Regions from separate parts of the Ureibacillus sp. FSL K6-0165 genome, predicted to be linked through region 3. Evidence: riboswitches for the same ligand, from Rfam matches in the RefSeq annotation. Region 3 holds a riboswitch; each other region holds the start of a gene.
The links. A riboswitch is a leader RNA that binds a small molecule or an ion and turns the genes downstream of it on or off. The one in region 3 is predicted to bind S-adenosylmethionine.
Positions count from the first base shown of each region.

Region 1: another riboswitch for S-adenosylmethionine. It lies ahead of metK (methionine adenosyltransferase); the one in region 3 lies ahead of NST00_RS04850 (bifunctional homocysteine S-methyltransferase/methylenetetrahydrofolate reductase).
Region 2: another riboswitch for S-adenosylmethionine. It lies ahead of metA (homoserine O-acetyltransferase MetA); the one in region 3 lies ahead of NST00_RS04850 (bifunctional homocysteine S-methyltransferase/methylenetetrahydrofolate reductase).
Region 4: another riboswitch for S-adenosylmethionine. It lies ahead of NST00_RS07515 (methionine ABC transporter ATP-binding protein); the one in region 3 lies ahead of NST00_RS04850 (bifunctional homocysteine S-methyltransferase/methylenetetrahydrofolate reductase).

Region 1 covers NZ_JBBOQS010000001.1:1,605,345-1,613,150, reverse strand. Annotated here, with positions in the region: gene NST00_RS08130 (TIGR01212 family radical SAM protein) at 1-306, shown strand, start outside; gene NST00_RS08125 (class I SAM-dependent methyltransferase) at 303-884, shown strand; gene NST00_RS08120 (alanine/glycine:cation symporter family protein) at 904-2,382, opposite strand; gene NST00_RS08115 (alpha/beta hydrolase) at 2,546-3,340, opposite strand; gene NST00_RS08110 (gamma carbonic anhydrase) at 3,464-3,976, shown strand; gene metK (methionine adenosyltransferase) at 4,068-5,264, opposite strand; SAM riboswitch class I at 5,497-5,608, opposite strand; gene pckA (phosphoenolpyruvate carboxykinase (ATP)) at 5,860-7,446, shown strand; gene NST00_RS08095 (alpha/beta hydrolase family protein) at 7,745-7,806, opposite strand, start outside.
Region 2 covers NZ_JBBOQS010000001.1:2,067,249-2,075,054, forward strand. Annotated here, with positions in the region: gene NST00_RS10285 (hypothetical protein) at 1-1,196, shown strand, start outside; gene NST00_RS10290 (MBL fold metallo-hydrolase) at 1,260-2,120, opposite strand; gene metA (homoserine O-acetyltransferase MetA) at 2,286-3,230, opposite strand; SAM riboswitch class I at 3,324-3,431, opposite strand; gene NST00_RS10300 (hypothetical protein) at 3,496-4,260, opposite strand; gene NST00_RS10305 (DEAD/DEAH box helicase) at 4,263-7,806, opposite strand, start outside.
Region 3 covers NZ_JBBOQS010000001.1:971,074-978,879, reverse strand. Annotated here, with positions in the region: gene NST00_RS04865 (fatty acid desaturase) at 1-116, opposite strand, end outside; gene NST00_RS04860 (GNAT family N-acetyltransferase) at 312-803, opposite strand; gene metH (methionine synthase) at 971-4,402, opposite strand; gene NST00_RS04850 (bifunctional homocysteine S-methyltransferase/methylenetetrahydrofolate reductase) at 4,395-6,242, opposite strand; SAM riboswitch class I at 6,345-6,449, opposite strand; gene hemG (protoporphyrinogen oxidase) at 6,519-7,806, opposite strand, start outside.
Region 4 covers NZ_JBBOQS010000001.1:1,518,651-1,526,456, reverse strand. Annotated here, with positions in the region: gene sufC (Fe-S cluster assembly ATPase SufC) at 1-230, opposite strand, end outside; gene NST00_RS07530 (LysR family transcriptional regulator) at 784-1,686, shown strand; gene NST00_RS07525 (MetQ/NlpA family ABC transporter substrate-binding protein) at 1,832-2,686, opposite strand; gene NST00_RS07520 (methionine ABC transporter permease) at 2,749-3,417, opposite strand; gene NST00_RS07515 (methionine ABC transporter ATP-binding protein) at 3,410-4,435, opposite strand; SAM riboswitch class I at 4,614-4,726, opposite strand; gene NST00_RS07510 (thioredoxin family protein) at 4,789-5,091, opposite strand; gene NST00_RS07505 (toprim domain-containing protein) at 5,104-5,445, opposite strand; gene gcvH (glycine cleavage system protein GcvH) at 5,560-5,940, opposite strand; gene NST00_RS07495 (arsenate reductase family protein) at 6,020-6,376, opposite strand; gene NST00_RS07490 (SPFH domain-containing protein) at 6,568-7,806, shown strand, end outside.

The sequences.
Region 1 (7,806 bases), 630 kb from region 3:
GATGTTCAAGGCATCAAAATTCATCTCTTGCATTTATTAAAAGGAACACCGATGGTAAAACAATATGAAAAAGGCATGTTGCAATTCCTTGAAAGAGAAGAGTATATCAAACTTGTAGCAGACCAATTAGAAATTCTTCCGCCAAACATGATCATCCATCGCATTACCGGTGATGGACCGATAGAGTTAATGATTGGACCAATGTGGAGCGTGAACAAATGGGAAGTGTTAAACGGCATTGATGCTGAATTAGAACGTAGAAACTCCTGGCAAGGAAAATATTATAAGGCGGAAGTGAACAAATAATGCTAGAACGGGTTTTACCTTACGCAAAAACTTTATTATCATCTGTAATTAATGAAGGTGATATCGCCGTTGATGCAACCGCTGGAAACGGCCACGATACATTATTTCTAGCTAATCTTGTAGGAGAGACAGGTTTTGTCTATGCCTTTGATATTCAACAACAAGCAGTAGATGTAACAATTCAACGATTAAAAGAAAACGGATTAGAACATAGAGCCCGTGTCATTTTAGATGGACACGAACAACTGACTAAATATGTCCAAGAAGAAGTAGCGGGGGCTATCTTTAATTTAGGCTACTTACCTGGTGGAAATCATGACATTATCACCAAAGGAGAAACAACTATTTCTGCAATTGAACAATTACTATCACTTTTAAAGATTGGTGGCATAATAGTTTTAGTGATTTACCATGGTCACGAAGGTGGGAAAGAGGAAAGAGATGCGGTGATTGAATTTGTAAAATCTCTTCCTCAAAAATATGTTCACGTTCTTCGCTATGAATTCATTAATCAAAAAAACGACCCTCCGTTTATCATTGCTTTGGAGAAAATGAAAAAACTGCCAGACTTAAAATAAGTCGGCAGTTTTTATATTTCTATTTTTCTTTATTTTCTTGTTGATTTTGAGATTTATTACGCTCTACCCAGAAATCTGCATTTTTAATTCCTAGTTTTATAGGATCAAATACAGGATCTTTTCCAGCTTTTCTTTGTTCCTCATAATCTTTCAAAGCAACGAAAGTAGGCTTCGCTAATACAATAATTCCAATGACATTTGTCCAAACCATTAAACCAAGTCCGATATCCCCTAGTAGCCAAGCTAAATCTGATGTTCTTATTGCACCATAGAAAGTAGAAGCTAGTATTACGAATTTTAATATCCAAGTAATCGTTCCTTCAGTGCGACCGGAGAATAAATAAGCAACATTTGTTTCTGCAATATAGTAGTAAGCCATTAATGTTGTGAATGCAAAGAAGAATAACGCAAAGGCTACAAAAGCAGAACCGAAGTTATCTAATCCAGGGAATGCTCCAGTAACAGCAAGCTGAGTAAATTCTGTATAGTTATGCCCTGGTACATGTTCAACAATTAATTCTCCATCAGCATTATTCACATTCGTATTGTAAGTGCCCATGAATAAAATCATTAACGCTGTCGCGGAACATACAAGCAACGTATCAATATAAATAGATGCTGATTGTACTAGACCTTGCTTAACTGGATGGGATACTTCCGCAGCTGCAGCAGCATGTGGTCCTGTACCTTGTCCAGCTTCGTTGGAATAAACAGCGCGTTTTACCCCCCATGCAATGGCAGCACCAATCATTCCACCGAATGTTGCATCTACACTAAATGCACTGCGGATAATTAATCCGAATACTGCAGGCACTTCAGAAATATTCATGATAATCACGACAATTGCTACTAATAGGTATGCAACCGCCATAAATGGTACGATAATTTGAGCTGCATTCGCAATTCGTTTTACTCCACCAATAATAACGAAACCAAGTAAAGCAATTGTAATTAAACCTGTTATCCAAGGTGAAATGTTAAATGCGTTGTTCATTGCACTGGAAATGGCATTTGATTGAACTCCAGGCATCAAGATAGCCATCGCTAAAATGGCTGCAATCGCAAACACTACCCCGAACCAGCGTTTTCCAGTCCCCTTTTCCATATAATACGCCGGTCCACCACGATAAACCCCTTGTTTCTTAGTTTTATAGATTTGCGCTAATGTTGATTCTACATATGCAGTTGATGCTCCAATAAATGCTGTAATCCACATCCAGAATACCGCACCTGGACCACCGAATGCAATAGCGCTGGCCGTACCAATAATATTTCCGGTACCGACGCGTCCTGAAAGCGCTATCGTTAATGCTTGGAAAGAAGAAACACCAGCTTCTGATTTCTCTCCAGTAAACATTAAAACAAACATTTCTTTAATTTTTCTAATTTGAGCAAATCGGGTCATAATCGAGAACACAAGTCCTACGATTAAAATCCCATAAATCATGATTGGCCCCCAAAGGATGCCGCTAATCCAGTTTAAGAAATTTTCTAACATACACACACCCCTTTAAATTTATGTATCATGAATATTTTTTATATTACAAAAACTTATGAAAACAATCAATATTTTTGATATCATTTTTTTAAAAAAATTATTAATTTTATATTAAAAAAGGAATGTCCATATCGAACATTCCTCCAATTTCAATATAATTCAATTAAACTATATATCCTATAGATCGTAGAACATTATTCATAAAATCTCTCATGTATAGAAATACTTCTTCCCTTTCATAATCATGAAAAATATTGTGATAACTATGGGGCCAGTCTTTATATTGAAATTCACTTGTTTTTTGCAATAATAACCACTTTCTCGCCGTTTCTGAATCCGCCACTTTATCTTGATTAGGGGTAATGAGCAAAATGGGCAATGACAATGTCTTATCCTGAGTCATCAAATTTTTCATTAATTGTTGAATGTCTCGATACCATCGAACGGTAACATTGGAATGATATGGTACGTCATCCTCCATCTCTAGAAAACCATCAGAATTTCGAGTAAATAATCGTCTATCAAACTCCATCGACACTTTTTTGCTTGGTGCTATGTTCATGCTTGCTAGTGCACTTGTAAGTAAATTGGAATGTTTATGCAACTGTAACCACGGAGCAGTTAATACTAGTCCAGCGCATTCCATCTTCGTTGACCTTAAAAATTGAATTGCAAGGGTTCCGCCCAAGCCATGTCCAATGATAAATACTGGTAAATGATATTGAAGAGCGCTTTTCATGAGCTGTTTAATGAAAAGTAAGTATTCGTCAATTAATTCATCATGAACCCTCGTAAATTTTGACCCTTCTTCATGCCCTGGTAAATCGCCCATCACGACATGATAACCTTCCGTCATCAATTTTTCTATTAACCATGCATACCAACGGTGGTTTTCAAAAGCGCTATGTATTATTACTATAACAGCTTTCGGTTGCTCTTTAGTTTCCCACTTCCACATAGCGTTCCTCCTAAATCCACTAATACTTCTGTCATTACAAGTTAGTTTTGTTCTATTTTCAAATATTTTCTTATTTGCTAGGATAATATACATAATAATACTTTAGAAATGAGGAGCTTTGCGATGATTTATCCTTATAAAGATAAAGAACCTAATATCGATCCTTCTGTATTTATAGCAGACCATGTAACGATTACTGGAGATGTTACAATTGGCGAAGATACGTCAATTTGGTTTGGAACTGTGATTCGCGGAGATGTTGCACCAACGATTATTGGAAAACGTTGTAGCATCCAAGATTTAAGTTGTTTACATCAAAGTCCCAATAACCCTCTAATCATAGAGGATGAAGTCATCGTTGGTCATCAGGCTACCTTACACAGTTGTATTGTACGTAAACGCGCTTTAATTGGCATGGGATCCATCATATTAGATGGTGCTGAAATCGGAGAAGGAGCACTCGTTGCAGCTGGAAGTTTAGTACCTCCTGGTAAAAAAATCCCTCCAAATTCTGTCGCTATGGGCAATCCTGCTAAAGTCGTCCGTCAAGTAACAGAAGAAGATCGTAAAGATATGGATCGCATTATTCAAGAATATGTTGAAAAAGGAAAATATTATCAGTCATTAAAGAAATAAAATTCAAGTTATTATTATTTATACAATATTAAATTTACATTGAAAAATAAAAATGCAGGCGTTCATATTTGCCTGCATTTTTATAAAATAATTATAATCCTGCCTTCTCTCTTAATAATTGGGCCACATCTGTTCTTTCCCAAGGCAAATCGATATCCGTGCGACCAAAATGACCATATGCAGCAGTTTGTTTATAAATTGGACGACGCAAATCTAGCATTTTAATGATACCCGCAGGTCGTAAATCAAATAGTTCTTTGACCCACTCAACTAATTTGCTCTCACTTACTTTACCTGTTCCAAAAGTATCAATTGAAATGGATACAGGACGTGCAACACCAATTGCATAAGCTAATTGAACTTCTACTCGATCAGCAAGACCAGATGCTACGATGTTTTTTGCTACATAACGCGCAGCATAGGCAGCAGAACGGTCCACTTTTGTAGGGTCTTTTCCAGAAAATGCTCCTCCACCATGACGAGCATATCCACCATAAGTATCCACAATAATTTTGCGTCCAGTTAGACCCGCATCTCCTTTTGGTCCACCAATTACGAAGCGGCCAGTTGGGTTAATGAAGTATTTAGTATCGTCATCAATCAACTCTATTGGAACAATTTCCTTAATAACTTTTTCCATCATATCTACTTTAATTTGATCAAGAGTAACTCCTTCATCATGCTGAGTAGAAATGACGATTGTATCAATGCGACGAGGTACATTATTTTCATCATATTCTACAGTTACTTGTGTTTTACCATCTGGTCGTAAATACGGAATCTCTTTTGATTTCCGAACTTCTGATAATCTTCTTGCAAGTCGATGAGCTAAACTAATCGGTAGAGGCATCAGTTCTGGAGTTTCATTGCAAGCAAATCCAAACATTAATCCTTGGTCTCCAGCACCAATCGCTTCGATATCCTCATCAGTCATATATCCTTCTCGTGCTTCTAAGGCTTGGTCTACACCTTCTGCAATATCTGGTGATTGTTCACCGATTGCAGTGAGCACCGCCAAGTTTTCTGCATCAAATCCAAATTTCCCACGCGTATATCCAATTTCTGCGACAGTGTCCCGAACAATACTTTGAATATCGACATAAGTTGTCGTAGTAATTTCTCCGGTTACAAGCACTAATCCAGTTGTAACAATTGTTTCACAAGCAACCCTTGCATTTGGATCTTCTTCTAGTATCGCATCCAATATTGCATCGGATATTTGGTCACAAATTTTATCTGGATGACCTTCTGTTACGCTTTCTGATGTAAACAGTCGACGATTTGACATTAAATTTCCTCCTAAATTTACGAGACGAATCTCTGCTATGATACGGTACTCATTATCCATTTTGCCTTAGCAACATTCGCCCGTAAGGAACAGTGCGAAGATGATGAAAGGCTTTAAGAAATTTTTATCTTTTTATAGGTTTTATAGGTTGAATGAGTACGACATTTGTGCTTGAATAAAAAAAGTTCCTATCCACATGCATGAGGAAAGGAACTAAACATTCTACCTTTCACTCTTATCGTTCAAGGGAACCCCTTGCATCAGGTTAGCACCACGCATTATTATAGTAATGCAGGTTGCCGGGTTTCATAGGGCCTTAACCCTCCACCAGCTCTGGATAAGAGTATCCGTTCAACCAACATGTTACGTAATATACTATACAATGTCAAATATTTTTTCCTTTTTCTCAAATTTGACATAACCCGGTATTCTATAATTTACTTATAAGTAGGTACTCTTGTTACAAGCAAAAAATTTTCATAAATAATTTTAAGAATTAGTATAGATTATTTCATCTAATGTGTTATACTAATTTCTGTATTATATAACCAACAATTAATTTTCCTAAAAATAAAAAAAGGATGGTATTTAATCGATGAATTCAGTAGAAATTGCAAATGAGCTGAAGGAATTATTAAAAGGTGGAAATATAAACACTCAATTGTCAGTGCCTCAATTAGTTGAAAAGGCGGTAACTCGTGGAGAAGCCAAATTAACAATTGATGGTGCAATTGTTGCTGAGACAGGTAAATATACAGGCCGTTCTCCAAAAGATAAATTTATTGTCGAAGAAGAAAGCATTAAAGATAAAATTGATTGGGGTAGTGTAAATCAGCCAATCTCTGCTGAAGTGTTTGATAACTTGTATATAAAAGTATTAAATTACTTAAAAGAAAAAGACGAGTTATTTGTATTTAAAGGCTTTGCTGGAGCAGATAAAGAATCTCAATTATCTATTCAAGTAGTAAATGAATATGCTTGGCACAATCTTTTCTGTCATCAATTATTCATCCGTCCAACAAAAGAAGAATTAGCTTCTCATACAGCTGATTTCACAATTATTTCTGCACCTGGTTTCAAAGCGAATCCAGCTGTTGACGGAACAAACTCAGAAGCATTTATTATCGTATCATTCGAAAAGAAAATTATTTTAATCGGTGGTACGGAATATGCTGGTGAAATGAAAAAATCTATTTTCAGTATCATGAACTACTTGTTACCTGAAAAAGGAATTCTTTCAATGCATTGCTCTGCTAACGTTGGAGAAGATGGTGACGTAGCGTTATTCTTTGGTTTATCTGGTACTGGAAAAACAACTCTTTCTGCTGACAGTGATCGTAAATTAATCGGTGATGATGAACATGGTTGGTCTGACAACGGTGTGTTCAACATTGAAGGCGGCTGCTACGCTAAAACAATTAATTTATCAGCTGAGAAAGAGCCAGAAATTTATAATGCCATTCGTTTTGGTACAGTGTTAGAAAACGTTGTAATCGATTCAGAATCACGTATTCCTGATTACGATGATAATAGCCTAACAGAAAATACACGTGCAGCGTATCCAATTCATTACATTGATAATATTGTAATGCCTTCTATTGCTGGTCATCCGAAAACAATTATTTTCTTAACTGCTGATGCTTTTGGAGTGCTTCCTCCAATCAGTAAATTAACGAAGGAACAAGCAATGTACCACTTCTTAAGCGGATTCACTTCTAAATTGGCTGGTACTGAACGCGGCGTTACTTCACCTGAACCAGTATTCTCTACATGCTTCGGTTCTCCTTTCTTACCACTTCCAGCAACAAAATATGCTGAAATGTTAGGTGAGAAAATCGATGAACACAACGTTCAAGTATTCTTAGTGAACACTGGTTGGACTGGTGGCGAATACGGTGTAGGTAGCCGCATGAAGCTTTCATATACTCGCGCAATGGTACGTGCTGCTATCAGCGGTAAATTAAACGATGTTGAAACAAAACAAGATGGTATTTTCGGATTACACATCCCAACTGCAATTGAAGGGGTTCCAAGCGAAGTGCTAGATCCTCGTGAAGCTTGGAAAGATAAAGAAGCTTACGATCAAAAAGCTCGTTATTTAGCTGATTTATTCAAAGAAAACTTCAAGAAATTTAACAACGTATCAGAAGATATTTTGAAAAAAGGTGGACCATTGGTTTAATATCAACGTTCCATCCATTCTAAACTCATATTAAGATTAAAGAGGCGCCTAATAAGTCATTGAGGCGCCTCTCTTTACGACTGATGCTCATGCATTCTTCGCAGATTAATTTCGACAAGGAGTCGCGTCAGATGTGACCAACGCAGGGAAAATATAATCATCATAAAGAATTTGAGCCTGATCAAAAAATATTACACTTTTTGATCAGGCCATTTAATTTTGATGGGCTTTTTTATAAATCTTTAATGAAAAACGTTCTAAGTGTTTCAATAATTAAAGGGAAAAGAGTGAATTGAAATCATCGCTTCTTTCCTTTTTCTTTCATCCAATTGCAAATAGAACGGACCGTTTCTCTATTGA
Region 2 (7,806 bases), 1.1 Mb from region 3:
CGACCATCATCATCATTTGTGTCATTGTTGCCATGAGCCGCGTTTTACTGAAAACGGGCATTAATGAAGTGATGGTTTCCCCATTTGCAAAAATTATAAAGAATCCAACTTTAGCGTTTTGGACAATCGGAATTTTAATGATGCTAATTTCTTGGTTTTTCTGGCCTTCCCCAGCTGTTGCATTACTTGGTGCTGTTTTGTTGCCTGTTGCTATTCGTGCTGGACTCCCCGCTCTAGGTGTTGCGATGGCAATGAACTTGTTTGGCCACGGTATTGCCCTCTCTGGTGACTTTGTTATTCAAGGAGCGCCGAAATTAACAGCCGATGCAGCTGGACTTCCGGTTCACGAAGTCATTTCTGCAAGCATTCCTCTAGTGATTGTGATGGGGATTGTTACGACAGTTGTAGCATTTCTATTGTTAAAACGGGATATGAAGCGCGGTACGATTGACATGATTGGAAATTTTGATGGTGAAACTCAGGAACAAGAAGAGGTTGACACAAATCTTTTATCGATGAGACAAAAGCGAATATTTGCGATATTGATACCAATTGCCTTCTTATTAAATGTAGTGGCTATGTCTATATTTGATTTAACTGGTGGAGATGCGACAGCATTAATTGGTGGAACAACGTTAGCACTTCTATTACTCCTTTCAATGTTTGCCCATAAAAATGCTGGACTAGAAAAAACGACAAGTTATTTAATTCAAGGTTTCCAATTTGGTTTTAAAGTGTTTGGTCCTGTTATTCCAATTGCCGCATTCTTCTATTTAGGAGATTCTGGATTTACTCAAATCATCGGCAATCATTTACCAGAAGGATCTCAAGGCATCATTAATGATTTAGGGGTCGCACTAGCAGCGGTTGTGCCTTTAACCGCTGAAATTGCTGCAGTGACAGTTGCAGGAGTTGGCGCAATTACAGGGTTAGATGGCTCCGGATTTTCTGGTATTTCGTTAGTAGGTTCGATTGCTAATCTATTTGGTACAGTGATTGGTGAAGGAACTGCTACTCTTACAGCATTAGGTCAAATTGCAGCCATTTATGTTGGTGGTGGAACTTTAGTACCATGGGCTTTAATTCCAGCAGCAGCAATCTGTAATGTCAGTCCATTTGAGTTGGCTAGAAGAAACTTAATTCCAGTAGTAATTGGATTATTTGTGACGACAATTGTTGCGATGTTTTTAATATAAATAAAGAAAGAAACCGTATAACAAACGTTGCGGTTTCTTTCTTTATTTATATGCTTTTGTGAGTTAATGTTCAAAACCATCAACGTATCTTCCATCTTTCGGAATTGCCAATTCATCGAAGTGATGAACTAATTGGGCTAATCCATTTTCCAATTCTTCACCCGACATTGGAACACCGTGTCCACATAGTGCCACTCTTGGACGAAGATAAGCGAGTTTTGTAACGCTTTCTCTTGCTAATTTCCAATTCGTTGTAAAATATTTAGGTGGGCCAGAGATTTCCTTTTCTTGTACAAAAACTTTAAACAAAGACTCTTGTTTCACCGTAACGAACGCATCACCAGCAATTAGCGCACGGTCGCGTTCACGAAAAAGAGAGATATGACCTGGTGAATGTCCCGGTGTTGGAATCCACTTCCATTCAGGTAACATCGGGATTGTTCCATTTTTCGGCAGTGCATGAACAAAAGAATCTAACTGTATTGGCTGTTTAGGAAAGTATGGTGACATTCTCGCAACGAGTCCACGATCTACCGTAGGATCTGGATTTGGATAGCTTTGTTCTCCTATTAAAAATGGGATTTCTTCTTCATGGGCATATACTGGGACATTCCAATGTTTTACTAAATCAACAATTGCGCCAACATGATCAAAATGTCCATGGGTTAAAAGAATCGCTTTTGGGCGGGCATTTTGACCGAAACGCTGCTCAGCTTCTTCAATGATTGCATTAGCTGATTTCGGCATTCCCGCATCAACTAAAACCCATTGATTGTCTTTATCTGGATCACCAATAAAGCAAACATTGACTACTTGGATTGTAAAATGATATAAATCCTCTGTAATGTTTAGCCCTACCCCACTTAATATAGAAGTGACGGGAATAAATTTATAATCATCACCATAATGTAGCTGTTCGGACATTTCATTACCCCCTTTACATATTATTGAGTATTTCCAATTATGAATTCTTTATTTGTTCAAGAACTTCATTTTGCACTCGCTATTGTCATTCATATGTATGAATTGTTTTATTAATAAAAAAACTGTAAAAATTCTTCCGTGGAAGAAGAATTTTTACAGTTTTCATTAAATATGATAATCAATTGGTTCGTAACCATCGACAAAATGCCAGTCGTAAGGTGTTTCTTGGTAAACATAGTAGTTCAACCAGTTATAGAATAATAGGTGGGCATGTGCTCTCCAACTATTTTTTGGTTTTTTTGTTGGGTCATTGTTAGGAAAATAGTTTGCTGGAATGTCTATTGGTAATCCTTTCTTTACATCACGCTCATATTCTTCGGCAAGGGTTGTTGCATCATATTCCAAGTGTCCTGTAATCATAATGTGTTTATTATCTTTTGATTGAATGATAAAAGGTCCTACTTCTTCAGAATAGCTCAACAATTGTAAATCAGGATGTTGTTGCACTTCCTCTAAGGAAACTGACGTGTATCGAGAATGAGGTGCCACAAATTCATCATTGAAACCACGAACTAAATCGTTTGTTAAGTCTGTTATAGTGTGTGAATAGATACCAGAACATTTTTTCGGCAACTCAAATTTCCCTATTCCGAAGTGATAATATAGTGCTGCTTGTGCCGCCCAACATATATAAATTATCGATGTCACATTGTCTTGTGCCCAGTCTAAAATTTCAGTTAATTCTTTCCAATAATTAACTTCTTCAAATTCCAACCGTTCTACTGGTGCCCCGGTAATGACCATTCCATCAAAACGGCGATGCTTGATTTCATCAAAAGTTTTATAAAACATCTCTAAATGGCTTTTTGACACATTTTTTGGCTCATATGAAGCTGTATTTAAAAATGTTACATTTGTTTGTAAAGGAGTGTTACCGAGTAAACGCAATAATTGTAATTCTGCTTTTTCTTTTTCAGGCATCAAGTTAAAAACCAAAATATTTAATGGTCGGATTTCCTGTGATAACGCACGGTCTTCTTCCATGACGAAAATCTTTTCATTTCTTAAAATTTCTCCAGCTGGTAAATTCTTCGGAATATTAATTGGCATTTCTCATGTCCCCCAATTCTACATTTAATTATTAAAAAACCCTCTCATTCCAGCATAGGAAATGAGAGGGTACAAACATTTCATGTACGCACTCTCTTATCTCCCAAGGCATAGCCTTGCTGGAATTAGCACCTTTCTAACAATCGTTAGAGGTTGCTGAAGCTTCATTGGGCCAAGTCCCTCCGCTTCTCTTGATAAGAAAGTTTTGAATCCTTATAAAATTAAGATAATCCTAACACATTTAATAGGGATTTGCAATATTAGGTTATTTTATTTTACTCTGCATTTTTGTTAGCCATTCCGAGCTCTCTTTCTCATTCAATTCTTGTTCTAATTGTTGATCCCAACTATTAAATAATGTATTCCATACGCGGATAAATAATTCCTTGTTTTCAGCGTTCCAAATAATGAATTCGATACAAGGGACATCATTTACTTGAGTATTTTCCATTGATAGTATGGATTTGATTTCTTGATGATCTTCTTCCAGTTCCGTCGCTTGCATGTTTTGTATTGCTTTCATCATAAAAGGTGCACTTACTGGCCCCTCTTCATTACGTATATAACGATAGATTTGTTCCGGAAAATCATCAAAGTCTAATACTTCCTCAATATCGCCTTCTACGATTTGATGATGTACAGGGCTATATAGTAGCTCTATTGCTACGGGTTCTAATTCCTCTTCAAATACTCCTAGAGAAAATTGTTTCATTCCTTTTTCGGTAAGTTGATAATAGTTATTTTCCCGTATCAACAACCCATTTTTTTGCATTTTCCGTAATAAATCTTCTATAAATAGTGGCTCTACCAGTAAAATTTCACTGAGCTGTTCAGCCCTTTCGAAAGTTGATTTTTGGCAAGAGAAAAGTAAGATTTTCATTAATATATCCATCGTCCTCTTTCGAACTGGCTGATAAGTGATTTCATACGTATGCATCGGAATACACCAAATATCGGTATGAATGATTAAACCAGATTTTTCTTTTTCAAGCTTTTTTATTAATTGTTGCTGTATTTGATGGAGTTCCATGTTTATGTTAAGAACGTCTCCTTTGTTATTTTTCGAATACCTTGTTGTTTTTCCACTACTTCATATAGATATTGATACATTTCTTTAGTGTTCTTTGCTTTTGGTCGATTCATGAACATTTCTGAGCTGCCAATAATCATCAGTAATTCTCTTGCTCTCGATAATGCAACGTTTAACCGGCGGTAATCTTTTGCAAAACCGATTTCTCCATGTGGATTGTTTCGAACCATACTTAGTAGTATAACGTCCATTTCCATACCCTGGAATTTATCGACAGAGCCTGTCCGAATATGTAAATGGGACAAATTCAACTCTTCTATTAACAAATTAACTCGATTTACTTGCTCTCGATAGAAACTAATCACACCAACGGATTTTAAAGCATCATTTTCAAGTAAGCCTTGTTCTTTTGATTTTGCAGTTGCTTCGTTTAAATCGATTAATAGTTTCCGTATTGTTTCTAGTTCGGAAGAGTTAAATAAACTAGCGCCTTCCTTCATTCTTTCTTCAAAGTAATGTGGCTCGTTTGGTAGATCGAACCATAATAAATGTTCATGGCGTTTTACATAATTTCCATTTAATTTATGATCTCTTGCTTCATCAGAATTATCTAAACCACAATGTAAGGACTCGTTGCCGGTCCTATAAAATGGAGTGATGGTTTGCATAATCTTTTCATGCATTCTGTATTGAATTCCTAGCATTTTCTTATTTGTGCTAGGTAAATTTTTATATAGGCGTTCAAATAATGATTCTTCCAAAAGCTTCTCGAGTTCCCTTTTTTCTTCAAAAGTGTCGCTTTCTTTCATAACTACTTCCAATGTTTCTTCAAATGTATCGTCACCGATTAATGGTGGCAACTGATGGTGGTCACCGACAAGAATAATTTTTTTCCCTTTTAACATTGGAAGTAATAATTCAGGCGGTGTTGCTTTTGATACTTCATCAATAATGACGACATCAAAAATAGGATAATTGTCCATAAAATCTTTATTTGCGGAAGCAACACAAGTTGTACCAATCACATTTGCATGTTTCACATATAGTTTTCGGATTTCATCTAAATCGTGTTCAGTAGAATTATTTAGTAATGAAAACCATTCTTTTTGAATTTCCTTTGTGATTGGCAACAGTTCAATTTGTTGATGTAATTTTTCAATTTTTAATTGGAAATCCTTAATTTTTTCTTTCGTTTGTTCCAGTTCGAACTCAGGATTTTGTTTTATGAGTTGTTGCAACTGTTCAGCTTTTTTCTCTAAAACAATGCCTTGTCGATGTAATTCTTTTAATTCTTTATGTATGGTCGATAATAATTCTCCACCATTGGAAAGTTCTTTTTCAATTGTGGCAATCTCTTGATTGATTTGAGCTTTTTCATGTTCATATGTTTGATAATTGGCTTGTTGTTCAGTTAGTGAAGAAATCTTTTCATTTAATGCGTCGATGATAACTTGTAACTCGTCAATAGATGGTATGAAATCTGTGTTTTCTATTTGGAAATTCTTTAGTTCTTGATGATATTGTTGAATCAATTGTTGCAGTTGCATCTCTTTTTGGCTTAACGATTGAATATGTTGTTCGCTAAGCCCTAATTGTAGTGAATATTGTTCCGCAACTTCCATTTTTAATTTTTCAAAAACGCTTTTCGATTCTTCTGCTAATCCTTTGAATTGCAATAATAGCTCATTGACATAAAGCCATCTGATATATAGGCCGCGTATAGAAGGAATTCCATTTTGGCGATTGATTTTTTGTTGTTTAAAAGCAAGCGCTAATTTATCTAGAAACTCATTCACTTCATGTAAAGAATATTGATGATTTGGCGGCAGCTGAACGGGCTCTATTTGAATTTTTAATGTTTTTTCATTGTATTCAATGGCTTTTTCAATCCGTTCAGAAATTTGCTTCGCGGGTTTTAATTTCAATATTTGTTGATAAATTTTGTCCATATCAAGCAGCAACTGATTAATGACAAACCCTCTTTTGATTCCATGAGTTTCAATAAATCCTTCTACTTCTTCTAATTTTTTATAAGATTGCAATTGGTTAAACGTATCGCTGAATTCCTCTTGTTTTCTTTTCAATATTGTGATTTCATCTACTACTCGTTGCCATTCAGCTTGTGCTTCATTCAATTTTTGTTCCACATGAACATAGTGGATTAAGTTTTCACTTTCTCGAATGTGTTTTTGTGCGTCTTTAATTTCTTGCTGAATTTGATTAAGACCTTTGCTTGCTATCGTTTCTTCGATTTCTCTGAGCTTTTCTGTCCGTTCGTTTAAAGAGTTTTGCAATGTTTCGATTGATTTTTCGGTTTTTTCTTTTTCTTTATTATTAGAGATAATTTGTTTCTTTAGCTCAGCAATCGACTCAAATATACCTTTTAATTCTTTCTCGGCTTCCTTTTTTCGCAAAATATCACGTTCAAGTTGAGCTACTTTTTCTGTTAGCTGTTCAATTTGCGTTTTGTAATCCTCTATTTCTTTTTGTAATAATTCTTCTTTATGCTCATGTTGGTTAATTTCCTTCGAAATGGCATCAAAGGTTTGTGTTTTCCAATATTCTGCAACATTTTCCTCAATAAATTTTTTGCCTTCTTCTTCAATGCTTTCTGTACGACCGTATCGTAAAATTCGAATATCTTTATTTGCTAGTAGTCTTCCAAGGGCATTATCAACAGCTAAATTTGATTGGGAGGCAATAAGCGTTCTTAGCCCCATTTTGACGTTTTGATAACAAATTTCAGAAATAACGGTTGTTTTACCTGTGCCAGGCGGGCCTTGAATGACAAATAAATCTTCAGCTTCTAGCGCACCCCTTACCGCTTCTCTTTGATATTTGTTTAAATTGTTATGGAATTCAATATCAAGATGGTTATTGCGTTGTGCTACGTTTGGAACATCTTCAAATAAAAAGTTTTCTAGATTAGGATTTGCGGCAAGTCCTTCTTTTAGTCGATCGAAGCCTTTTAAAAGACGATTTAACTGAGATTTTGTCGAGGCATTGCTAAAGGTGATGGAATCCGTATGAAAATCAAAAACATTTTCTTTTGCTAATTTACTTATTTGAGGAGCTAATTCAATTTCGATGGTTTGATGTTGAATATTTGTTTTGACAATTTCCCCAATTTCATTTTTTATGCCATGAACATAAGCGTTCATCCCTTTTAACGATTTCCACTCTTTATCGTGAATACCACGTACCTTTAATGAAACCGTTGAAAAGTCTGAACTGTAAGAAATGGATTGGATATTTGCCTCGATGTCATCGATGTTGGCATTTTTATATAAAACTTTTAAATAACCTTCCCAGCTTGAAATCCGTTTATTTACATAGTCGTATTTTTCTTGTGCTACAGGTAATTGAGCGATGGTTTTTATAAAGTGCTCTGAGTAAGAATGGCCATTGATTCTAGAAGGGACGAAATGGATTCGCATGCCCTTTCGTCTGTTTGTATCAACGGGTGTATGTTTACCCTTTGTTCGGAAACTTTTCGCTATAAGGCCATTTTTTATATCAAATACACAGTCTAAAATCACGACGCGT
Region 3 (7,806 bases):
AGGAGGGGAATTATCGTATTCATTATCTGAATTATACTTATCTTTGTTTCCGATTTTGCAAAAGGAGCAACATCTTTACGAAGCTTTTTTGTCTTTTCTGCATCTGACATGGACATTTGTTTCACCTGTTCCTATGATTATTTGTTATGTTCATCGTACAATTGGATAAGTGTTTCCAATAGACTCAAATATCATGTATTTTATATTACAAATGTCATATACGAAAAAGTTGGTACTAAAAAAAGATTCATCTCATTCATAATTTGAGATGAATCTTGTTTTTTATTCGCCATATTGAGCTTATTGCATCCTTATGATTGCAAGTCTAATTGATAATAGACAGTGTCTAACCATTTACCAAATTTATAGCCCACATTTTTTAATTTACCTGCAAAGCAAAAACCAAACTGTTCATGAAATTTAATGCTTCCTATATTTTCTGAGTCAATGACAGCAATTAACGTTCTTACTTCCCGATTTTTCGCTTCCTCAATTAATGTTTGTAAAAGTTTTTTACCAATTCCTTTCCCTTGATGTTTAGATGATACATAAACAGAGTGCTCCATCGTATATTTGTACCCATCACTGGGACGAAATTTTTTATATGTAGCAAAACCTATAACATTCCCGTCCTCTTCATAGACAAGCATCGGATTATTTTCCTTTTCATTATCTAAAAACCATTTCTTTTTTTCTTCTAAAGATTCTGGCTCTAATCGGTATACAAATGTTATATTCAAAATGGCATCGTTATAGATTTCTAATACACTCGCTAAATCTTCCATTATCATTGGCCGAATCATTATGAATCTCCCCCTTGCTACAGTGTGTTTTCTCCCAAACATTTTTCATCACGTTAAGCGCAACTATTCATAAACCCATATTGTCACAAAAACTGGCGTTCACTCAACAAAATTTTGTAGAGGTATTTGACCCCAAAAAAACATCCCCTAACTACGGGGATGCTTTTTTAAACATTAAAATATCTCGCGTTTGGGTGTGCAAAGACGATTGCTGATACACTTGCCTCGGGTTCCATCATATATCCTTCTGTTAAGTGCACACCAATTTCTTCAGGTTTCAATAATTTAAAGAGCTTTTCCTGGTCTTCTAAATTCGGACAAGCTGGGTAACCAAAGGAGAAACGCTGCCCTTGATATTTTGCAGCGAAACGTTCCTTCATTGTAAAGTCAGTTGGATCTGGGAATCCCCAACCATCACGAATTTCTTGGTGAAGGCGTTCAGCAAATCCTTCTGCAAGTTCTAATGCAGTTGAAAGGAGGGCATGGCTTTCTAAAAATTTGCCTTCTTCTTTTAGTTGATCTGCTTTCTCTTTCGCTCCATGTCCTGCAGTCACTACCATTAACGCTACATAATCCATTTCACCACTATCTACAGATTTTAAGAAATCAGCTAAACAAAGATAAGGTTCCACTTGTTGGCGTGGGAAATGGAATCGCTCAATTTCAGTTTTACTATCTATCGGACTATAAATAACTACATCGTCACCGTCACTTTGAGCAGGGAAGAATTGATACATCCCTGAAGGTTTTAAAACTCCAGAATTTAAAATATCTAGTACTAAATCATATAATTCTATCGCCCGCTCGTCTTTCTCTGCCAACAGTTTTTCCACATTGCCTTTCAAACCTAAATGGTGGCCTAGCAATGTACGCATATTGATATAAGGCAGTAAATGTTGAACAGAGTAATTTTTCTTAATGTGTACTTTCAAATCTCTTGGAACGAAAACCGGTGCATCCTCTACAGTGCGAGCTTTCCTTTTTGAGACTTCTTTTACTGATTGATTTGCCCGTTTTGCATCTGCTTCTAATCGTCTTTCACGGGACTCCCTAATTTCTTTTAATAATACTTCACGTTCATTCGGATCCATTAAACGATTGGCATGCTCTAATCCTTGCATTGCATCCTTAGCATAAATAACTGGTCCATCATATTCTGCAGCAATTTTTGTTTCAGTAAAACGTTTCGTTAAAGCTGCACCACCTACGAGAATCGGGATATTGATTCCTGCTGCTTTAAAGTCTTGAGCGGTTAATACCATTTGTTGTGCAGACTTCACCAACAATCCTGACAAGCCAACTATATCTGGCTTTGCTTTACGAATGGCTTCAATTAATTCGGCAGGCGCCACTTTAATACCCAAATCAATCACTTGATACCCATTATTGCTTAATATAATATCCACTAAATTTTTTCCAATATCATGGACGTCACCTTTTACCGTTGCCAAAATCACTTTTCCTTTTCCAGAACTGTCTTCCACTTTCTCCATATATTGTTCAAGGTGTGCAACCGCAGCTTTCATGACGCCAGCGCTTTGTAATACTTCCGCCACGATTAATTGGTTATCATTAAATAATCGGCCTACTTCAGCCATTCCGTCCATCAACGGTCCATTTATGATATCTAATGGTGTATCAAAGATTTTTCTTGCTTCTTCTAAATCTTCAATTAAACCCTCTTTTGTACCTTCCACGATGTAATAAGCAAGACGTTCTTCCACCGTAGCAGGTAGTTCAACAGTTTTTTCCTCTTTCTTTTTATCACGATAAAATGCCGTAAACTTCGCCAATGTTTCATCGTTTGTATTGAAGATTAAATCATTAGCTAATTGTATTTCTTCTTCCGGTAGAGAGGCATAACGCTCCAATTTTTCTGTATTAACAATGGCATAATCTAAGCCAGCTTGCGTGCAGTGATATAAAAATACTGCGTTTAATACTTCCCTGCCAACCGGTGGGAGACCAAAGGAAACGTTGCTAATCCCAAGAACCGTTAAAGCTCTCGGATATTTTTCCTTTATGAGTCGAATTCCTTCGATTGTTTCTTCTGCAGCGCCAATGTATTGCTCATCCCCAGTACCTACGGGGAAAACTAATGGGTCAAAAATAATATCTTCCGGCGCAATGCCCCATTTTTCCGTTAAAATTTTATAAGAGCGCTCTGCTATCGCCAATTTTCTCTCGCGAGTGACGGCCATTCCCTCTTCATCAATTGTGCCTACAACAACTGAGGCACCATATCTCTTCACGATTGGCAGCACTTTATCAAAACGTTCTTCTCCATCTTCTAAGTTGATGGAGTTGATGATTGCTTTTCCTTGAGAATATTTCAATGCTTCCTCTATCACTCGCTCGTCAGTTGAGTCTATGACTAAAGGTACTTTCACTTTCTTTACCACTTCTTGCATAAATCGGCGCATATCTTCTAGCTCATCTCGGTCAGGGTTCGCTAAACAGATATCAATCACATGCGCCCCGTTTTTCACTTGGGCTCGAGCAATTTCAGCCGCTTCCTCGTATTTTCCATCAATAATTAACTGCTTAAATTTACGAGATCCAATAACGTTTGTTCTTTCACCAATAAATAACGGACGCATTGAATCATCATAAAGCAGCGGTTCAATACCTGATACTGCATGTCCAAGGGATTTTTCCTTCTTCTTTCGAGGTTTATAGCCTTCTACTGCTTCACGGATTGCCTTTATGTGGGCAGGAGTTGTACCGCAGCATCCACCGACAATGTTTAACCAACCTTTTTCAGCAAATCCTTGCAATTTCTTCGATAAAGATTCGGGCGTTTCATGATAATGTCCCTCTTCATCTGGTAATCCAGCGTTCGGATAACAGCTTATATAGCTTGTAGATAATTCGGAAAGCGAGCGAATATGATCCGTCATAAATTCTGGCCCTGTCGCACAGTTAAGCCCAATTGAAATTGGCTTGATGTGTTCAATAGAAATATAGAAAGCTTCTATAGATTGCCCAGCAAGTGTTGTTCCCATTGGCTCAATCGTCGCAGAAACCATAATCGGAAGCTCTTTTCCAGTTTCTTTAAATGCCCGCTTCAAACCAAGGGTTGCCGCTTTCACGTTTAACATATCTTGGCTTGTCTCAAGTAACAATAAATCTGCGCCGCCTTCAATTAGTGCTTTCGCTTGGATATAGAAGTTTTCAGATAGCTCATCAAATGTAATACCGCCCGTTACAGACAATGTTTTCGTCGTTGGACCTATGGATCCTGCAACGAAGCGAGGCCAGTCGCTTGTTGAATATTTTTCAGCTTCTGCTTTTGCAAGTTCTACAGCCCTCTTATTAATTTCTTCTGCTTTATAACCTAATCCATATTCATTTAATACGAGTGGGGTTCCTCCAAATGTATTTGTAGAAATAATATCTGCTCCAGCTTCTAAGTACGCTCGATGGATTTTAGAAATGACATCAGGTCTAGTTAATACAAGGTGTTCATTACATCCATCAAATTCTTCCCCACCAAAATCTTCCGGTGTTAAATTTTCCTGCTGGAGCATTGTTCCCATTGCACCATCGATAATCAATATTCTTTTTTGCAATTGTTCCTCTATTGGATGGTTAACCATTTGCTTTAACTCCTTTATTTTGCTCGTCAAGTTGTTGAATATATTGCAATAGTTGTAAAGTGATTTCATATCGCATAAACGGCGTAATTAAATAAATGCCGTTGAAGTATTTCGTTGCTGTATCTAACAATTCTTTTGCAATTTCTAGTCCTACTTTTGTTTCTTGTTCTTTATTTCCGCTTACTTGTTGCATTCTTTCTAACACATCATCAGATAATTTAATTCCCGGTACTTCATGATGCAAAAATTCCGCATTTTTAAAGCTAGTAAGCGGCATAATTCCTATATAAATTGGTGTATCTAAATGTTTTGTCGCCTCATGAATTTCCACAATTTTTTCCTTCGAATAGACTGGTTGCGTAATGAAATAATCCGCACCATGTTCAATTTTTTTCTCTAGACGGCTGACAGCACGATCTAACACTCTCACGTTAGGATTGAAAGCCGCTGCTACTGAGAAATTCGCTTTTTTTCTTAGTGCTTTGCCAGAAAAAGAAATCCCTTCATTTAACTGTTTAATTAATGATATCAATTCCATCGATGAAACGTCATAAACACTTGTTGCACCCGGAAAATCCCCTACCTTTGTTGGATCACCAGTTACAGCCAACACATCATGAAGGCCAAGAGCATTGAGCCCCATTAAATGGGATTGCAGCCCAATTAAGTTTCGATCTCGGCAAGTAATATGTGGCATTGTGCGTATGCCATATTGCAGTTTTAAAATGGCCCCCATTGCCAAGTTGCTAACCCTTGGAGATGCTAGTGAATTGTCTGCCATCATGATAAGATCTGCCCCTGCATTGTAAAGAGCTTTTGCTCCTTCAACAAACTGTTCAATTTCAAGATGCTTCGGCGTATCCAATTCTACAATGACAGAACGTGCTCTTTTTGCTTTTTCGTGGAGAGGTTCAAAACTATGCGGTTCAGCCTCGCGAATGATTATTTCCCTCTGAGGTTTTGCCTCTTTCTTTTCAACCGGCTGAAAATGAGCAAGCTTCTTTTTCATCGCTTCAATATGTTTCGGTGTTGTACCGCAACATCCTCCAATGAGCCTTACTCCTTCATTGCATAATTCAACCGCTGCCCTTGCAAAATAATCTACTTCTGATTCGTAAACGACACGCCCCTCTTCAATATCTAATAAAGAAGCGTTCGGATAAACAGATAAATACGCTCGTTCAGGAATTTCTACCTGTTCAAAAGCCTGTATTGTGTGGTATGGACCAAGTCGACAGTTCACCCCTACAATATCTGCACCTAATTTTTCTAACTGCTTTAATGCTTCATTCAATTTCATGCCATTCATTAATACGCCCGGCTCTTGCATTGAAACTTGAGCAATGATGGGCATATCCGTCATGGCTCGTAACATTTTTAACGTCTCGCATAGCTCTTCAAAATCATAATAAGTTTCTAACAACAAACCATCTAACTGCCCCGCAATTAGCACTTCTGCTTGTTCACGAACTGCTGCGAGAATTTCATCTAATGTATAATCTACTTTGCGAACACCACGGATACCACCAATCGAACCTAAAATAAACACTTCACTGTTCTTGGCTGCTTGTTTGGCAACACCTATCGCACCTTCGTTAATTTCCACTACTTTTGACTCCAAACCATAACGAGTGAGCTTGATTCGATTAGCGCCATATGTATTCGTTTGAATAACATCTGCGCCAGCTTGTATGTATTCCTTATGAATTTTTTTAATGATTTCCGGTTTTTCAATATTCATTTCTTCGTGACAATTTTCAAGTCCATATGAATATAACAGCGTTCCCATAGCACCATCTGCAACTAACACTTTATGTTTTAACGCATCTAGTAGCCCCATCCGAAATTCCCTCACTTTTCTTTACTTCATAAATTTTCTGTCAATTCATCTAATAGAAAAAGCCTTCTTGCGAAAGAAGGCTTGTCATTTCCTTTAGAAGTCACCTTATCTTTCGGCAATTGCCGCTGGATTTAGCACCTTACTAAAAATTTTTAGTGGTTGCTGAAGCTTCACCGGGCCAGTTCCCTCCACTTCTCTTGATAAGTCATATTCGATTTTAAAATATCAATATAATAACTTACATCATAAAATCAATACTTCATTTTGTCAAGTTAATCAGTCGGAATTATTTAAAAAGTTGTTTATAATTTGTTTTGCTGTTTCTTTCCCGTTATCAATGCATGCACCAATTCCTACGCCGAAATAAGAGCAACCAGCAATGTAAAGATTCGGATAGAGGTTATCTAATTTTGTAATTATTTCTTGCAAAGCTTCATGATGAGCTAAATCATAAGTTGGCATGGCATCGATCCATTTTGTAATATTCACAATGGTAGGTTGTGCTTCTATATTCAAACTGAGTTGAATATCGTTCAAAGCAACCTTTGTTAACTCTTCATCACTCATTTTCACTAATTCTTGGTAGCGAGGATTACTTTCTTTATAAAACAGTCGAACAAGTAGATTTCCTTCTGTTGAAGTATGCTTCCATTTACGGCTTGTCCAAGTAGAGGCATTACATAATAAGTCGCTGTTATAGGAAACGATAAATCCAGTGCCATCCTTAGGCAAAATAGAATCTGGTAGATCGAAGCCTACATACATCGTAATGGCTGATGCATTTTTAAATTTGTTGAAATAAGGATTTAATTCATCATTATTTAAAACTTGCTTCACGACTTGGTTGGGCAATGCTAACACAACAACATCCGATTCCAATTTTTCTCCGTTAGCGAAGGAAATTTCATAACGTTGTTCTTTCTTCTCAACAAGAACTGTTTCAGTATCTTTATATATTTCTACATCCACAAGCAGTTCTTCCATTCGATCAATTAGTTGAGATAGTCCATTTTTAAAAGAAAGGAATTTTTTATTCGCTTCCCGTTCAAACTTTTCCCGATTTGCTTGCAAACCTTTCATTATACTTCCATATTCATTTTTGTAATCAACTAAGTATGGAAGCGTAGAGGCAATGGACAATTTATAAATGTCCCCTGAATAAACACCAGCTAATACAGGAGCTATTTGTTTCTCCACGATTTCTTTTCCTAAAAAGTATTCTAAGAAATCTCCGATGGAACTTTCCTTCGTAAATTTCGTATTCGGTATTTCCTCATCTTTTAACACTCGTTGTTTCCCTTCTTCTGAAATTAATGTGCTCGCCTTTAGGGATTCGAGAGTCATAGGAATGCCAAATACAGAGTCCTTTGGAATCGCATGTAATTCATTATTGGTGTGAATATAAGAAATTCCTGTTTCGTTATATACGACTTCCGATTCAAAATCTAGTTCCTTTACAAGTTCAATTACGCTTGGATATCGTGCTACAATGGAATCTGCTCCCGTTTCCATGATGAATCCTTTTTCACGCGCTGTGTGCATTTTTCCGCCAAGGTACGGATTT
Region 4 (7,806 bases), 550 kb from region 3:
CGCTCGTCTACTTCCATTTCTAATACGTTTTGTCCATCTATTTCAATTGTTCCTTGAGTAACCTCGTATTTTGGGTGACCCATAATAGCAGATGCTAAAGTAGATTTACCTGTACCGTTAGGACCCATGATTGCGTGTACTTCATTTGTGTTAATTGTTAAGTTTACACCTTTTAAAATCTCTTTACCTTCAATTGAAACGTGAAGATCCTTAATAACTAATGTTGACATCTATATACCTCCATTTTTGCTATAAATGGTAATACCATTTCTAATTTATTATCATTCTAATCTTAACCGAAAACAAGTGAGCATGCAAAACATTTAATCATTTATTCCCATCATTGAGTAAAATCCTCATCAATATTAGAATTTCCGAACATTAAATTCTTAACAACAAATCAAGACAATGTAAAAAGAAGGAATGTTTATTTTCAATAAATAAATCGTAATTGAGAACAGTTATTAATGAAAGAATTTTTTGAATAGAAAGCTATTATCAACCAACATCTTTCGATATATTTTTTTAATTGCATTCAGTCTATGCTTCTTTTCAGAGTTCTTAAATTCATCCTTTGAAATAATTGTTATTTAAGAAATTTCTAAAGTAGTAGTAAATCAAATTTCTGCCCTTTCATGCCCCTTGACTTTGACTGATATATACAATCTATGCAACAATGTTCCTTTTCCTAAACGTTTACATTATTGGCATTTTCCATTAATATAAATTGTATATATTTTTTTATCAACCCATCTATTTTTTAGATGATTAGGAGGGAGAACACTGGAATTACGTCAATTACGATATTTTGTTGAAGTTGCAGAACGGGAACATATCTCCGAGGCAGCTGAACACCTTCATGTTGCCCAATCAGCTGTAAGCAGACAAATTGCCAATCTAGAAGAAGAGCTTGGCACAGCACTTTTTGAACGTGTAGGGAGAAACGTGAAACTAACACCGATTGGTAAAATTTTTTTAGAGCATGCAATTACCGCTCTGAATGCTATTGATTATGCTGTTAAGCAAGTGGAAGAATATTTAGATCCTGAAAAGGGGTCCATTAAAATTGGCTTCCCTACTAGTTTAGCAAGTTACGTCCTCCCAACAGTTATTTCTGCCTTTAAAAAAGAATATCCTGACGTTTCTTTCCATCTACGCCAAGGATCCTATCGCTATTTAATTGAGGCAGTCAAAAACCGTGAATTAAACCTTGCATTTTTAGGACCGGTACCAAAGAAAGATGAAACAATCGATTCAATGATTTTATTCAATGAAAACATTTGTGCATTGCTTCCTGCCAATCACCGGCTGGCGAAGCGGGATAAAATTCATTTAGATGAACTACGTCATGATCACTTTGTCCTTTTCCCTGAAGGATATATTTTACATAAAGTCGTAGTCGATGCTTGCAAATCAGCAGGCTTTTCTCCTATAGCCACTTCGGTGGGAGAAGATATGGATGCTTTAAAGGGGCTTGTAGCAGCAGGAATTGGCGTAACATTATTGCCAGAAAGTTCTTTCTACGATTCTACACCACGGTTAACTATCAAAATGAAAATCGATAATCCAAATATCACCCGCAATGTAGGAATTATTTATCCAACAAACAGAGAATTAGCTCCTTCAGAACAAGTATTTATCAAATTTGTTCAAACATTCTTCTCCAGATTAAATCAATTTCAATAGAGGATATAACATAATTTCATTGTTAAAGAACTGTTTCGTAATGGCCAACATACTCAAAATCAAGAAGGCAAAGGTCACCTTATTTAATTCTCTTAAACATGCAAAACCTCCCAATCGTTTTCGATTAGGAGGTTATTTCGTTTTATTATTCGCTCACTGGTACTACAGAGCCGCCCCATTCTTCAAGAATGAAGTCTTGAATTTCTTTTGTACGCAATACTTCCACTAACTTTTTAATTTCTTCTCTATTTTCATCGCCAGAACGTACAGCAATTACGTTTACATATGGTGATTCTGAACCTTCAATTGCGATTGAATCTTCCACTGGGTTAATTCCAGCATCGATTGCGAAGTTAGAGTTAATAACAACCGCATCTCCTTCTTTGTTTTCATAATAAGTAACCATCATCTCAGGAGCATCGCTTGCTTCGATTTTTAAGTTCTTCGGATTTTCAACAATATCTTCTAAAGTTGCTTTTGTTTTATCGATACCTTCTTTTAATGTGATTAAGCCATTTGCTTCAAGTAGTGATAAAATACGACCATGGTCTGGGATAGAATTTGAAATTAAAATTGTTGCACCATCAGGAAGTTCATCTAAAGATTGATATTTTTTAGAGTAAATCCCCATTGGCTCAATGTGGATTCCACCAGCATTTACTAAATCATAACCCTCTTCAGCAACTTTTTGTTCAAGATACGGAATGTGTTGGAAATAGTTTGCATCAAGATCGCCATTATTTAAATCTTGATTTGGTAAAACATAATCTTGATATGGTACAATCTCTAACTCGATTCCTTCTTCAGCAAGGATTGGTTTTGCTTTCTCTAAAATTACTGCGTGAGGTGTGTGTGAAGCACCTACTTTTAATGTTACTTTTTCTGTTGCTTGTTGATCGTCGTTTGTTCCTTCATCAGTTGAAGAATTTGAACTTGTACCGCATGCAGCTAATACTAGCACAAGCACTGATAGGAATAAAAATGATAATACTTTCTTCATCCTTCCATTACTCCTTCTCCATTAAATTTTATGTGAAAGGCAAATCGCCTCCATCACCTGAATTAGCGCTTGTCCGTTTTGGCAGTAATCGTATCACCAATCCATTGAATGACAAATACAATGACAAGTATTAAAATCGTTGCCATTAACGTGACATCTTCTCTACTTCTTTGGAAACCTTCTAAGAAAGCTAAGTTCCCTAAACCGCCTGCACCTATGATTCCTGCCATCGCTGTATAACCAACAAGAGCAACAGCTGTGACAGTAATTCCAGAAATGAGCGCAGGTTTGGATTCAGGAATTAATACTTTCCATATAATTGTGAAAGTATTCGCACCCATCGATCTTGCTGCTTCAATAACACCTTTATCTACTTCGCGTAAAGCGATTAATACTAAACGCGCATAAAACGGCGCTGAACCGATAATTAACGCTGGTAAAGCCGCATTTACACCACGAATAGTTCCGAGTAAAAATTTTGTAAACGGAATTAATAAAATAATTAATATAATAAACGGAATCGAACGGAAGATATTCACAAGGGACCCCGTCAAGAAATGAACAATTTTGTTAGCCCAAAGTTGGTGTGGACTTGTTAAGAATAACAGTATACCTATGATTATGCCGAGAACGAAGGTAACTGCTGTAGAAATAGCTGTCATGTAGAGTGTGTCATAGGTTGCTTCCCACATTTTTGTCCAATCTACATTCGGAAATAATGCCTCAATCATTCGTAATCACCTCCGTTTTAATATTCATCGATTTCAGTTTTTCCAAAGCCTTCTCGACATTTTCAGAATCACCGTCAAGTTGAACAATTAACGTTCCATAAGAGCCATTCACCGTTTGTGAAATATTGCCGTGAAGGATGTTGATATCCAACTGGAACTCTTTAATTAAATATGAAATAATCGGTCTTTCTGTTGTATTTCCAACAAAAATTAATTTTACTAATTTTCCAGAAGGATAATTTTTCAAAATGTGTTCAATGGATTCTTTTGATTCTCTTGAATCCGAAACTTGCATCACAAAGTTTTTCGTTATTTCAGCTTGAGGATTTTGGAACACTTCAAGAACATCACCTTGTTCAACGACACGTCCAGCTTCCATCACCGCAACGCGATGGCAAATTTTTCGAATCACGTGCATTTCATGGGTAATTAAAACAATTGTCAACCCAAGACGCTGATTAATATCTGATAATAATCGCAAAATTGAATCAGTTGTTTCTGGGTCTAGAGCACTTGTGGCTTCATCACAAAGCAATACTTCTGGATTGTTAGCTAATGCTCTTGCTATACCAACCCGTTGTTTTTGTCCACCGGAAAGCTGGGATGGATAAGCATCCGCTCTTCCACTTAAACCTACAAGTTCAATTAATTCGTGAACTCTTTTTTCTCTTTCTTCTTTTGGTACCCCTGCAATTTCTAAAGGAAAAGCAATATTTTCTGCGACTGTTCTTGACCATAAAAGATTGAAATGTTGGAAGATCATGCTGATTTTTTGGCGAGCAAGCCGTAACTCTTTTCCTTTAATTGAAGAAATTTCAAGACCATTCACTATGACAGAACCGCTCGTTGGTTTCTCGAGTCCATTCAATAGGCGAATCAATGTACTTTTTCCGGCACCGCTATATCCGATGATTCCGAAAATTTCACCCTTTTGAATAGACAAATTTACATGATCAACTGCGGTTAATTCCCCATTTTTCGTTTTAAAGATTTTTGTGACATTTTTTACTTCAATCATGTTTGAGTACTCCTTTATAAACCGCAATATGTATTGATATTACAATTGTGCATTTTACACTTTTTATTACCCTTTGACTATAGCGTTATGTATACAATCTTTCATTTCAATAAAAAAACCTTCTACTTTGATAAGTAGAAGGGAAGTTGAACAACCTACTTAGATATCGTAAAACTTCCTCTTATCTTTCAAAGTAATAAATACTTTGCGTGATTTGGCACCTTATCATATCAATGATATGATGGTTGCCGGGTTTCATAGGGCACTTCCCTCCACCACTCTTAATAAGAGTTTTTTGCTATTCGGTTATTTAATTATGGAAACAATGTAACACGTAATCTATCATCTGTCAACTATAAAATCAACTTTTCATATAAGTTTTGTACGGATTTAAATGCATAGACTTTTTCATGCACTTTTCCGTCCTTTGTTATAAGTAGACAAGGAACACTTTCGATTTGTTGTTCGTATGCAAATTCTTCCAAAAAATTAATATTTCCTTTCCCAATCGGAATGTGTGGAAGAAGTTCTTCAATAACTTCCATCATTTTTGATGCAATTTTACATGTTCCGCAAATAGGTGTATATAAATAAAATGCTGTGATATCATTTTCGTTTACTTTTTCTTCCCAATTCTCTATTGTCCATTCTTCCATATCAATCATTTCCTATGCTAAATATTCTTTATGAACTAAAAATCTCGCTTCTTTCAGTAATTGAGCTAACACTTTTCGTGGTGCGTTTGCAACTTCCATATATGTTCTTGGAACATTTAGGTGAGTAGCCTCCGAATAAATTCTCTTCATTAATTTTCTTAGTTTTTCTCCGGATTGATCGGCATCAAAAAAAGTATATAGCTGACATTCTTCATAGGGCTCAATAAGCTCGAGTAACGCCTCTTCACTTATAGTACCATTTGTACAGACAATCTTCACATCTTCCGCTAAAATTGGGGCCAATTTCAACATATCTGAACGACCTTCTACAATGATACATTTTTCGTAATGCATTTTTACTCACCCCACGTATTATATAAGAACTGAAGAAACGATGAATAGTGTTGTCTACATATTATATTTTGATTTTAAAAAAACGCCAGTTCTTTCCCTGGCGTTTTAGACAGATTATTCAGAAATAATTTCTTCGTATTGTTCTGCAGTAAGTAATTCATCAAGTTGAGAAGAATCTGCAGGTTCAACAACAATCATCCAAGCATTTTCGTAAGGAGACTCATTTACTAATTCTGGGCTATCTTCAAGCTCAGTATTCACCTCAACAACTTTACCAGAAATAGGCGCATATAATTCAGAAACCGTTTTCACTGATTCCACACTTCCGAAAGGTTCATTCATTTGAATTTCGTCTCCAACTTGAGGAAGTTCAACGAATACGATATCACCAAGTTCAGATTGTGCGAAATCAGTTATTCCAACACGTACTTTACCGTCTTCTAATTTTACCCACTCATGTTCTTTCGTATAACGTAATTCCTTTGGTATTGACATACTTTTACCCTCCATCTGATATGTAATCTTTTTTTCAGTTTGACATATTTCAATTTCAAAAACAAGCTATTTTAGATGATTACTTCCATGTCTGTTCAAACTCTTCTTCTTTAAACCCAAGAGTCACTTTTTCACCATCTGTAACAATTGGTCGTTTAATTAACATGCCATCTGAAGCTAATAATTCTAGTTGTTCTTCTTCAGACATCGAACCTAGTTTATCCTTTAGACCAAGGGATCTATACTTTTGTCCAGATGTGTTAAAAAACTTTTTTAATGGTAGTCCACTTTTTTCCCAATACGATTTTAATTCTTCTTTCGTTGGGGTTTGTTCTACAATATGAATAGCATCATATTTTATTCCATTATCATCCAACCATTTTTGCGCCTTTTTACAAGTTGTACATCTAGGATAATGAATAAATTTCAACGACATTTCATTGGCTCCTTATTTTTAAATAATTTTTCAAATCTTTCTTATTTTTATCATGCACGATTGAAATCATGTGTTCAAGTATGAATTTTCATAAATTTTAGTGATATTTAACATCAATAAAAATAATGCATTCATAAGAGAATCAAAGTAGAATGAATTATATGTAAATTTTGATTATTGGAGGGAATGGTATGGGCTTATTAAAAGCGGGTGTCGGTGCATTAGCCGGCGTTTTATCTGACCAATGGAGAGAGTATTTTTACTGTGACTCTATTCCTGCAGATGTATTAATAACCAAAGGAAAAAAACGAGGCGGTAAAAGAAGTTTTAACCGTAAAGGAAGCGACAATATCATTAGCAACGGTTCGATAATAGCAGTCAATGAAGGGCAATGCATGATTATTGTCGATCAGGGAAAAATAGTTGAATTTTGCTCTGAACCTGGAGAATACGTATATGACTTTTCTACAGAACCAAGCATCTTTTATGGAGACTTAAACGAATCAATTAAAGCAAGTTTTGAGTCTTTTGGAAAGCGTTTAAGTTTCGGTGGAGAGCCTGGAAAAGATCAGCGAGTATACTTTTTTAACATGAAGGAGATTTCAGGTAATAAATATGGTACTCCCACACCGATTCCATTCCGGATTATTGATCGAAATATCGGGTTAGATATCGATATTTCCATCCGATGTCACGGGGAATATTCCTATAAAATTGTGGATCCAATTCTTTTTTATTCTAACGTCTCTGGCAATGTTCAAAATGAATTTAAACGTTCTGAAATCGACGGTCAACTTCGCTCAGAACTATTAACAGCATTACAACCTGCTTTTGCTAAAATTTCTGCAATGGGGATACGCTATAGCGAACTTCCACAACATACGTTAGAAATTGCAAAAGCATTAAATGAAGTATTATCTGATAAATGGATGAAAAAGCGAGGCATCGAAATCGTTTCGTTTGGTATTAGTGCGGTCAATGCTTCAGAAGAAGATGAAAAAATGATTAAACAACTCCAAAGAAGTGCAGTGTTCAGAAATCCATCTATGGCTGGAGCAACAATAATTGACGCTCAAAGTGAAGCAATGAGAAAAGCTGCAGAAAATCAAGGAGGAGCCTTTGTCGGTTTTGCAGGACTGCAAATGGCTCAGCAAGCAGGTGGTGTCAATGCAAAAGATTTATTTGAAATGGGTGAAAAACAACAACCCGTCGATCAAAATCCTCAAAATGTTGTTTGGCAATGTAGTTGTGGTGCGAAAAATCAAGGAAAATTCTGTACCGAATGCGGAAACAAACGACCAACATCAAATACTTGGATTTGTCAATGCGGCACAGAAAATAAGGGGAAGTTTTGTTATGAATGCGGTTCGCCAAAGCCAGCGAACTTTGCACTGACATGCGATAAATGTGGATGGCAACCAAAAGATCCA